One region of the Acinetobacter sp. T_3_1 genome, then DNA from elsewhere that is predicted to be linked to it. Evidence: predicted binding sites of a transcription regulator. Region 1 holds the regulator's gene; the other holds the start of a gene.
What was found. The regulator PhoB, encoded in region 1, activates phosphate uptake and scavenging genes when phosphate is short. The targets are predictions, from matches to a motif close to TGTCATNAANCTGTCATAA.

Region 1 (6,112 bases):
CAGCTGGTTCATCAGGCTGGGCATTTCAATAATCTGGTTCTTCGCGATCTTTTTGTCATTTTCCAAACGCGACAATAACAGTAAATCATTCACCAAGGCATTCATGCGCTTGGTTTGCGCCTGCATCTGGTCGAAAGCACGTTTCCAGCGCGGGTTTAAATCTTCCTGGTCGGTAAAGGTTTCAATATAACCGCTGAGTACGGTAAGCGGGGTACGTAATTCATGGGAAATATTGTCGACAAAATCTGTGCGCATCTGTTCCAGGTTATGCATGCGGGTCACGTCATAAGCGACCAATAGGCGGCTTTCTCCACCAAAGCGGGTCATCTTGACCTGTACATAATGGTCTTCAAAGGCTGAAGATTTCATTTTCAGGCCATCAGGTGCCTCGTCAATATGGTTAAAATATTCAATGAAACTGGGTTGGCGCAGAATGGTTAAAATATTGCGACCGCGATCCAGCGGTTGAATACCGAGTAATTTTTCTGCGGCCGGATTCCACCATTCAATTTGGTGCATTTCATCAATCAGCACCACCGCTTCGGCCAGCGCCACCAGTGAAGATTGCGCCCGGTCAATCAGACCGACCATTTCTGCCTGAACAATACGTTCCTGACGCTGCGAACGGTAGACATTAAACAGCAAGGCTCCCCAGATGCCGTTTAAACTGGGCGGCACATCATAAGGACGGTTGGAAATCCATTCATTGACCAGATACAGCGAACGTAACTGCAAGGCAAAAAACACTGCAAAGGCAATGAGAATAAAAATCCAGAAATACCCAATCCCTAAACCGATTAAACCTGCAATCAGCAATAAAAAGGCGAGCAGGCGTAAATCTTGCTTGGCAAAAGTCCATAAACTGCTGTAACGAAACTGTTTATGTTCTCGTGCAAGTTCTGGGACGGGGTAGGGTTCATACATAAAACACAATTGACCTAAACGATGACTAACCTAGAGCGACATCTGCGCGGGTAGAAAAACGGTAACCTGTACCACGAACCGTCTGTACATAACGGTCTGCGCCAAACGGTTCCAGCACTTTACGCAAACGGCGGATATGAACGTCAATGGTACGGTCTTCAATATATACGTTACCACCCCAGACCTGATCCAGCAATTGAGCACGGGTATAGGCACGTTCCGGATGCGTCATGAAAAAGGCCAATAGACGATATTCTGTAGGTCCCATTTCTAAAATATTCGGACCATGACTGACCCGCTGGCTGACAGGGTCGAGTACCAGACCATTGGCATCAATGGTTTTTTCACCGCTTAGGGCATTGGCACGGCGTAACACGGCCTTAATGCGGGAAACCAGTTCACGGGTGGAAAACGGTTTGGTCATGTAGTCATCTGCACCGGCATCCAGACCTTGTACTTTATGGTCTTCTTCAGCGCGGGCAGTAAGCATGATCACGGGAATTTCTGATAGGGTTTCATCGCGTTTCAGACGGCGGCACAGGTCTACACCGCTGACACCACCAGGTAACATCCAGTCGAGTAGAATAAGCACAGGGCGTTGATCCACAATCATCTGGTGGGCCTGCTTGGCATCTTCAGCCTGTAGGCATTGGAAGCCCGCCATATCCAGCGAGGTATGGATCATTTCCCGGATCGGGAGCTCATCATCGACGATTAATATATAGTCATCTTTCACAGCGCAATACCCTATTTCACGTAAACGGTGGACCGTTTTATATTTATGACAGGCTTATTACAAAGATTAATTATGACAGTATCATTGCAGAATAGGTAGTTCGGCTGGATTTCGCAAAAAATTGTCACAATTTTAATAAGATACAATCAAGAATTTAAAATAAATCAGTTAGATAAATATATTAAATTCAAGGCGTTGAGCATTTTTTACGGTTTTGTGAAAGTCGCCGCGCTTAAATCATATTTTTTCTTTTTCTGAAAAAGTATCGAGCAGCGCTAAAAAAACCACACTGCAAGAAGAGAGAACCTCCTCCATTGAGGGTTTAAAACCACTGACGACCCAGCGAATGGCAATTTGGGTGACATAGCCATTCAAGCCGGTCGAGATCATCGAAATTTCACGTTCAGAGCGGTTAATGTTGGGCATCATCAGCATCACAAAAGCATGAATCATGCGGTCAAAACGCAGCATAGTTTCATGGATGGTGGCCTGGTTATGCAGTTCCTGCACCAGCATGGCATCGATATAGATAATCCGCGCCATGCGTGGATTGTCTTTTAAGGTAGTGAGCAGGGCAGTGAGACCGGCTTCGATCATTTTCTTGGGATCGGTCGAAGCCTGCATAATGGCCTGCATGACATTGTGCTGCAACTGGTCAATCAGCTTTAAAAAGATGGTCTGAAACAGTTCATCACTTTTCTTAAAGGATTCATAGAAATAGCGTTCGGTCAGTTTGGCTTCATTGCAAATATCTTTCACAGTCACTGCAAAAAAACCATGCGTACCATAGGCTTCAATCCCAGCTTCAATCAGTTTTTCACGACGCGCCTGTTTACGCTCGCTTAAAGACAGGCCTTTAAATTGACGTTCTTTGATTTTTGCCGGTTTATTTTGATTTTCTTCGAAATTTTTGTGCTGTTCAGTCATAAATGTGGTGTGCCAAATGAAATCGAGGTTTTGCCTTATATTAACAATAATTTATCTTCAGACCTATGTGTAAAACAAAGCCGCAGATTTTCCAGCAGGGATGGATAGACGATATATTATATTGACAATGATTATTGTCAAAATTATATTGGATGGATGAACTGCAATCTTCCAGACAGAAAAACAATCGAGATGTTTAGCTGGCTGAGGCAGAAAACTGAATAAGGATAGCTCATGAAAAATTTTAAAAATAAAGTCGCAGCCATTACCGGTGCGGGGTCGGGTATTGGGCAGCAATTGGCCGTACTTTTGGCGCAGCAGGGCTGTCATTTGTCCTTGAGTGATGTCAATGAACAGGGTTTGGCAAAAACAGTTGAACTGGTCAAAGACAGTCATGTCCGTGTGACCACGAAAAAAGTCAATGTGGCCAAACTGGAAGAAGTGCGTGACTGGGCTGCTGAAACCGTTCAGGACCATGGCTCGGTCAACATGATTTTTAATAATGCCGGTGTGGCATTGGGTTCAACCGTGGAAGGCGCTTCGTATGAAGAGCTGGAATGGATTGTGAATATTAATTTCTGGGGCGTGGTGTATGGGACCAAGGAATTCCTGCCTTTAATCAAGCAATCGGGTGAAGGGCATATTATCAATATTTCCAGCCTGTTTGGTCTAACGGCACAGCCGACCCAGTCTGCCTATAATGCCACCAAGTTTGCGGTACGTGGTTTTACCGAATCGCTGCGTCAGGAACTGGACCTGGAAAACTGTGGCGTGAGTGCACTCTGTGTGCATCCGGGCGGCATCCGGACCAATATTGCCAATGCGGCAAAAATGAATGACAGTATTCGAACTTTGGGCATGCATCCGGAAAAATCGGCCAGGTCTTTTAACAAATTATTGCGTTGTCCGCCTGAAGAGGCTGCCCGCCAAATTATTGAAGCTGTGCAAAAAGACAAGCGCCGTCTGCTGATTGGCAACGATGCCAAAACCTTGGATTTAATCCAGCGCATTTTACCGACCGGTTATCAGCGTGTCACAGCATTTGCCACCAGATTAAGCAATAAAGGCAAAAAATCTGCTTAAAACAACAGGCTTTTAAGAACCCGCAAATTGCGGGTTTTTTTACGGCTGAAATTTTCATCAGAGCAGTGATCTATGCAGAAATTCTTTATTCATAAAATAGAAAATGAAAGTGTATTTACAGCTGAATTGATATAAGCAGGTGTTGAAAAATCAACAGTAAAACCGATGGAAAAGCAACATAAATACTCGGGATTATTTTAATAAAAATATATAAAACAATGACTTAAATTGTTGGCACGCTTGTTGTAATAACAGGGAGGTGTAATGATAAGAAATTAGGTAAACCTCATGACAATTTTAAAAGATTTAAAGGCAAAACAATCGCGTGCGGCTCAATTGCGTTCTCAGCTCGATTTTCCAGTGATTGATACGGACATTCATACCAATGCCTACAGTCCTGCACTTGAAGACTATATTGCGCAGTACGGGGGTTCACGTGTGGTGGATGTGTTCCGTAGCCATTTAAAAAGTAACGGTTTAAATGCTTTGGCGGCAGAGTGGTACAACGCCAGCCCAGAAGAACGTCAAAACCGTCGTTTGTTCCGCCCGCCATTTTGGGCATTGCCTTCAGAAAATACCTATGACTTGGCCACGGTTGCTTTGCCGGGGCTATTGTATGAGCGTTTAGAAGAACTCGGAACAGACTATGCCGTGCTGTATCCAAACCTGGCTTTGTTCCCAATCAATTCATCCAATGACGATTTACGTTTGTCTTTAACCCGTGCGATTAACCATTTCCATGCGGATATTTATAAACCCTATGCCGACCGTTTAACCCCAGTGGCTGCGATTCCACTGAATACCCCACAAGAAGGCATTGAAGAGCTTGAATTTGCCCAAAAGCTCGGTCTAAAAGCAGCGTTAATTCCGGGAGCAGTACGTCGTCCAATTCAAGCCGTCGCAGAGAAATATCCCGAAGATAGCGATCTGCGTCGTTATGCCTATTGGTTGGATTTCTTTGGTATCGACAGTGAATATGACTACGACCCGTTCTGGCAAAAGAGCGTGGATTTGGGCATAAACCTGTCGACCCATTCGGGCAGCCAAAGCTGGGTAGCACGCAACTCGCCAAGCAACTACATGTTTAACCACATTAACCACTTTGCCGATGCCTCTGAAGCCTTGGCCAAAGCCCTGTTCTTTGGTGGCGTGACTGAGCGTATTCCACAGCTTCGTATTGCCTTGCTAGAAGCAGGCGCAGCATGGGGTCAAAACGTGTTGACGCATCTGGTTGACCGTTTTGAAAAACGCGGTAATGAGCATGTGCAACAGTACAACCCTGAACGTCTAAACCGTGAATTGGCGTTAGAGCTTTATCGTCAATATGGGCATACCCTGTACCAGGGTCGTGAGCTGAATGACCAAGAAATCATTGAAAGCTTGTTTGGTGTGGCATCGACCTCACGTTTCCAGGCGCAAAAACCTGAAGAAATCAATGATTTTGCCTTGGCCAAAATTCAAACCAAACAGGATATCTGGGACCGTTGGGTACCGAACTTCTATTTTGGCAATGAAGCAGACGATCGCACCATCGTGGGTGCATTGAATCCCAAAGGTAATCCATTTGGTCAAAAAATTAATGCCCTGTACTCATCCGATTCAGGCCATTGGGATGTGCCTGAATTAACCGAGCCCTTGGCAGAAACTTGGGACTTGGTGCAAGAAGGCGCCATTACGGCAGAAGACTTCAAGTCCTTGGTGTTCACCAACCCATACCAGTTCTATACCGCGAACAATCCGGACTTTTTCAAAGGTACGCAGGTTGAACACAAACTGAAAAACAACCAGGCCGCTTAAACCTAACTACTCAGGAAATTGAAACAACCTCATGCCTCTGGCATGAGGTAGGGGAAATTTTGTTTTTTAAATAATAGATGAAGTGAATGTAACAATGAGAAAGACGAGTTTAACTGTTGCGATTGGATTGATTCTGACGACGACATCGAGTTTTAGCTTTGCCCAGGATGCCACTCTCAACAAGCAATTGGAGGGACTTAAACAGCAGATTGAAGTTTTGCAGCAGCGTTTAAATGTAGTGGAAGCAAAAAGCTCAACAACCACAAAAAAACCGCCGGTTGTAAATGCAGATAACAGCGAAGAGCTGACAGCTCAAGACAGCGAAACTGGTGATGAAGCCCTAACGGCGGAAGCAACCCCTGCAACATCCGACGACATTGAAGGTTTAAGAACCGATATTGAAAACTATAAATACGACCAGTCGCGTCAGTACGAACGCCAAACCGTAAAGTCGACCCGTGATACGACTTTATTCGGTACGGTGCAATTGCGTGCCAATGTGCAGGACAATAACACTGCACCCAATACGCCTAAATCGAGCTTCGATGTGGGTACGGCATTGCTGGGCGTGCGCGGTAACTTGTTTAAAGATTATAACGAAGGCAAAAACCTCGATTACCAGGCCTCTTTTGGCTATTCAAAACG
Region 2 (6,112 bases), on a different contig from region 1:
CTTGCTTTGATCTTTTGACATCTCAGGAAGCTGCTCAGCTTTATCTAAACGCTTAAACGCAGTCGTGCTGAGATACATATCATTGCGGATCGCAGAAACTTCAGCCTCTGGAATATTGTGAATATCACCATATTTGGCAACACGGTCACCCAGATGATCGGTCAGGCTCGCTAAAGCAGGAACCACTTCCGGGGTCACTTCTTTGGTTTGAATATATTTGGTAATGACAGCACGTGCCTGAGCATCCGCAATATCTTCATGCTGCGGATAAATAGCTGTAGCCGTTTGCTGAGACAATTGCTCAAAAGACTGAATATGTGCATTGTCTAAATTCTTGTTTAAAGAATAAGCCAATGGTACACAACCAATCAAAATCAGCATAATCAAGCCCATGCCCTTTTGACCGTCATTTGAACCATGCGCGAAACTCACACCGGTACACGTGAAAATCAAAATTGCACGAATTAAAGGTGGCGGCGGCTTGTTCCCTTCAGGCGGATGAAAGAGCTCCAACTGTTTACGGAAGATTTTTTTCACCAGTAAAAACAGGACAGCAGCAAAAGCAAAACCAATCAGCGGAGAAAATAGCAGTGCTTTACCCACTTTCATCACCTGCTCCATATCTACGCCGCTTGCGCCAGCGCCGGAGTGCAGGATGTAGTTCATAATACCCACACCTAAAATCGAACCGATTAAGGTATGTGAGCTTGATGCCGGAATACCCAAAAACCAGGTACCCAAATTCCAGAGAATCGCAGCGATCAGCATGGCAAAAACCATGGCAAAGCCTGCGCCTGAACCGACATTCATAATCAGTTCTACAGGTAATAAAGCAATAATACCGTAAGCAACAGCACCACTTGCCACCATCACCCCAAGGAAATTACAAAAACCTGCCCACATTACGGCAACAGGGGCAGATAAGGCATTGGTATAAATAACAGTTGCGACTGCGTTGGCCGTGTCATGAAAACCATTAACAAATTCAAAGCCTAAAGCAATTAATAAAGCAGTCGCTAAAAGAATAACGGAATATAAACTTAATGCTGGCACATGCGCCAAATCGGTTGAAAGCTGAAAGCCGATATACACCAAAGTTGAAATAATAACCGTGAGAAACACCGGCATAAAAAATTTCGGTGTAGCAACATGCACATTCGTCGATTTCGCTGGTGCTGATGGCACCTGATCTTGGACGGGAGGAATACTAGAATTCATGCAGACGGTTCAAAGGGATAATAAAATCCCTCATATTGTTCAATTTAATTATGACAATTATATGACAAAGCGGTGTCATATAAAGCAATTTTTCATACTTTATTTGGCACCTTCCTCGCTAAAAACCCGAGAATAACAGTCAACTTAAACAATTAAAATCATATACTTATAGTAAAACCTCAGTCATTTCTCAGGCTACCTTAGCCATTTCCCATAATGTTACAAAGCATGAAATATAAGACCGCCGGACATGCGAATACGGCAAGCTCAGTCAGCTTGAAGCATATTCATTACAACTTGATGAAGGATTTATTACAGAACTATCAACAGGCTAGTTTAAATTTAACCCGACTATTTATTCGGCAAGCCCATCATGACGCTTAGTAAATAAACTGAATATCAGAAAAAATGAACTGATTTCTGCTAACATATATGCCGATTTTATATTCCATCGGATTGGGGTTATTTATGTCCACGCTTGCCACCCTAAAAGAGCTGCTCGCTCAACGGATTCTGATTATCGACGGTGCGATGGGCACCATGATTCAGCGTCACAAACTCGAAGAAGCTGACTACCGTGGTGAGCGTTTTGCTGACTGGGCATCTGACCTGAAAGGCAACAATGACCTTTTGGTACTGACACAGCCGCACATTATTCAGGGTATTCACGAAGCCTATCTGGATGCGGGTGCGGACATTATTGAAACCAACAGTTTCAACGGCACCCGTGTTTCCATGTCGGACTACCATATGGAAGATCTGGTTCCCGAGATTAACCGTGAAGCGGCACGGATTGCCAAAGAAGCTTGTGCAAAATACTCAACTCCAGACAAGCCACGTTTTGTAGCCGGTGTACTTGGCCCCACATCACGTACCTGCTCAATCTCGCCGAACGTCAATGACCCGGCTTTCCGTAACATCACCTTTGATGAACTCAAAGAAAACTATATTGAAGCTGCGCATGCGCTGATTGAAGGCGGTGCAGACATTCTGCTGATTGAAACCGTATTTGATACCTTAAACTGTAAAGCGGCTATTTTTGCGGTAAAAGAAGTCTTCAACCAGATTGGTTATGAACTGCCATTGATGATTTCAGGGACCATTACCGATGCTTCAGGCCGTACTTTGACCGGTCAAACCGCAGAAGCATTCTGGAACTCGGTGCGTCACGGTGATTTGTTATCAATTGGCTTTAACTGTGCTCTTGGTGCAGATGCCATGCGTCCACACGTAAAAACCGTGTCTGACGTTGCCGATGTATTCGTGTCTGCCCATCCTAATGCCGGCTTGCCAAATGCTTTCGGCGGTTATGATGAGACTCCGGAAGAAACGGCTGCCTTCCTGAAAGAATTTGCAGAAAGCGGTTTAATCAACATTACTGGTGGTTGCTGTGGTACCACACCGGATCATATCCGTGCCATTTACCATGCCGTTAAAGACATCAAACCGCGTCAATTACCTGAAACCAAACCGGCATGCCGCTTAAGCGGTTTAGAACCATTTAATATTACAGCCGATTCGCTGTTCGTGAACGTGGGTGAACGGACCAACGTCACCGGTTCTAAAAAATTCCTGCGTTTAATCCGTGAAGAAAACTTTGCCGAAGCTTTAGAAGTTGCACAGCAGCAGGTTGAAGCCGGTGCGCAAATCATCGACATCAACATGGATGAAGGCATGCTCGATTCAGAAGGCGCAATGGTGCACTTCCTGAATCTGGTCGCCTCTGAACCTGAAATTTCCCGCGTTCCGATCATGATTGACTCATCTAAATGGGAAATCATTGAAGCGGGCTTGAAATGCGTACAAGGTAAACCGGTTGTCAACTCGATTTCCCTGAAAGAAGGCTATGACGAGTTCGTCCATAAAGCGCGTCTATGCCGTCAGTATGGCGCTGCCGTGATTGTGATGGCCTTTGACGAAAATGGTCAGGCAGATACCGCTGAGCGTAAGAAAGAAATCTGTAAGCGTTCATACGATGTTTTGGTGAATGAAGTCGGCTTCCCGGCTGAAGATATTATTTTTGACCCGAACGTGTTCGCGGTAGCCACCGGTATTGAAGAACACAATAACTATGCGGTGGACTTCATTGAAGCGACCGGCTGGATTAAGCAGAACCTGCCACATGCCATGATTTCAGGCGGTGTGTCTAACGTATCGTTCTCTTTCCGTGGCAACGAACCTGTACGTGAAGCCATTCACTCGGTATTCCTTTACCATGCCATCAAGCAAGGCATGACCATGGGTATTGTGAATGCTGGCCAAATGGCGATTTATGATGACATCCCAAGCGAGTTAAAAGCTGCGGTTGAAGATGTGATCCTGAACCAGAACCAGGGTGAAAGCGGTCAGGAAGCGACTGAAAAGCTGCTTGAAGTGGCTGAGCAATATCGCGGTCAGGCAGGCGCTCAAAAAGCGGTTGAAAACCTTGAATGGCGTAACGAGTCAGTTGAAAAACGCCTTGAATATGCATTAGTGAAAGGCATCACCACTTTTATTGATGAAGATACTGAAGAAGCACGCTTAAAAGCCAAACGTCCGCTCGATGTGATTGAAGGTCCACTAATGGACGGCATGAACGTGGTTGGCGACCTGTTCGGTTCAGGCAAAATGTTCCTGCCGCAAGTGGTGAAATCTGCGCGTGTGATGAAACAGGCTGTAGCCTGGCTGAACCCGTACATCGAAGCAGAAAAATCGGGCGGTGAGTCTAAAGGTAAAGTGTTGATGGCGACCGTAAAAGGCGACGTGCATGACATCGGCAAGAACATTGTTGGCGTAGTATTGGGTTGTAACGGTTATGACATTATCGACCTGGGTGTGATGGTGCCTGCGGAAAAAATCCTGCAAACGGCCATTGACGAGAAGGTCGATATCATCGGTCTTTCCGGTCTGATTACCCCATCTTTGGATGAAATGGTGTTTGTTGCCAAAGAAATGCAGCGTAAAGGCTTTAAGGTGCCGCTCATGATTGGCGGTGCAACCACGTCTAAAGCACATACTGCGGTAAAAATTGATCCGCAATATTCAAATGATGCCGTTATTTACGTGGCCGATGCATCTCGTGCGGTGGGTGTAGCAACCACCCTGCTGTCTAAAGAGATGAAACCTGCCTTTGTGGCAGAAACCCGTGCTGAATATGAAAAAGTGCGTGAACGTATTGCCAACAAACAGCCGAAAGCTGCAAAACTGTCTTATGCAGAATCGGTTGAAAATGGCTTGAAAATTGACTTTACAGCCAATAAGCCTGTGAAGCCAAACTTTATCGGTACGCAAACGCTGACCAATTATCCTTTGGAAACTTTGGTTGAATATTTTGACTGGACACCGTTCTTTATTTCATGGAGTCTGGCAGGCAAATTCCCAGCCATCCTGAAAGATGAAGTGGTGGGCGAAGCTGCAACTGACTTGTACAATCAGGCGCAGGCGATGCTCAAAGACATCATCGAAAATAAACGTTTCGATGCACGCGCGGTATTTGGCATTTACCCTGCCAACCGTTCAGGTGCCGATACAGTTCAAGTATTTGATGAAACTGGCACGACTGTTACGCATACTTTTGAGCATATCCGTCAGCAGTCTGACAAAGTAACAGGCAAACCAAATCTGTCATTGGCTGATTTTGTAGCCCCTAAAGGCGTGACTGAAGATTACTTAGGCGGTTTCACCGTTTCGATCTTTGGTGCAGAAGAACTGGCAAATGAGTACAAAGCCAAAGGTGATGACTACTCAGCAATTCTGGTTCAGTCGTTGGGTGACCGTTTTGCCGAAGCCTTTGCAGAGCACTTGCATGAACGTATCCGTAAAGAGTTCTGGGGCAACCAGGCATCTGAACAGTTGTCGAATGAAGAGTTGATTAAAGAGAAATATGTCGGTATCCGTCCTGCGCCAGGCTACCCGGCATGTCCTGAGCACTCTGAAAAAGCGCCATTGTTTGACTGGTTAGGTTCGACTGACAAGATTGGTACGCAATTGACTTCTAGTTTTGCAATGTGGCCACCTTCATCGGTCAGCGGTTTCTACTATGCCAACCCTGAGTCGCAGTATTTTAACGTGGGTAAAATCGCGGGCGACCAGCTTGAGGATTATGCGAAACGTAAAGGCTGGACTTTGGATGAGGCAAAACGCTGGTTAGCGCCGAATTTGGATGATTCGGTTCAATAATTTGCATTAAATCGATGAAATAAATCCCCTCACTTGAGGGGATTTTTTATGCTAAAGTTTAAAAACATATATAAATTCTTAAACCTATGAAAATAGAAAAAATAGAGTTAGAACTACTTGACTTAGATCATTACTCAGATTTAATGATTCTTCCTGAATTGATTGAAGATGAGCAAAATATTTATGCTGCATCAACTGTTTCATTTTTCAAATATGCTCGAAATTTTATAAATATAAATTACATACAAAAACCAGATATAGTACTAGAGCAAAGAGCTATTGATTGGTTTGGACCAACTTTATTATTTACAACAGCAGCTTTAACACAGAATCCTGAATTAGTATCAATAGCCCTTAATGTGCTCTCAGATTATATATCCGATTACTTTAAAGGCCGTAAAGAACCAAATATTAAGTTAAATGTTATGATTCAGAAATCTAAAGCAGAATATACAAACCTTAAGTATGAGGGTCCCAAAGACGGACTAAAAGAAATTGAAAAATTAATAGAGAAGTTAAAAAGATAAGATGCCTCCCCTAACTTTTAAAGATATTCATATACAATTTTGTAAGAAAATCGATGAACTACAGATTTATAATAATTTTACAGTTAGTTTGTCTTTTAAAAAATTAGCTATAGAGGATTGCATATACTTTATTAAATATATCAAAAATATGAAATATCAAGCTATCAAGCGAAGTCACTCTTATGAAGCTGATCAACTATTTCATATGC

Region 2: H4I94_RS13665 (inorganic phosphate transporter) is a predicted target of PhoB. The motif match lies at 1,267-1,285, and genes of this name have one in related genera.

Annotation. Positions count from the first base shown of each region.
Region 1 is NZ_JACHVD010000005.1:49,043-55,154, reverse strand. It holds gene phoR (phosphate regulon sensor histidine kinase PhoR) at 1-924, opposite strand, end outside; gene phoB (phosphate regulon transcriptional regulator PhoB) at 950-1,660, opposite strand; gene H4I94_RS07550 (TetR/AcrR family transcriptional regulator) at 1,898-2,587, opposite strand; gene H4I94_RS07545 (SDR family NAD(P)-dependent oxidoreductase) at 2,822-3,670, shown strand; gene H4I94_RS07540 (amidohydrolase family protein) at 3,959-5,467, shown strand; gene H4I94_RS07535 (OprO/OprP family phosphate-selective porin) at 5,562-6,112, shown strand, end outside.
Region 2 is NZ_JACHVD010000017.1:63,045-69,156, forward strand. It holds gene H4I94_RS13665 (inorganic phosphate transporter) at 1-1,218, opposite strand, end outside; gene H4I94_RS13670 (hypothetical protein) at 1,447-1,602, shown strand; gene metH (methionine synthase) at 1,687-5,376, shown strand; gene H4I94_RS13680 (hypothetical protein) at 5,463-5,903, shown strand; gene H4I94_RS13685 (hypothetical protein) at 5,905-6,112, shown strand, end outside.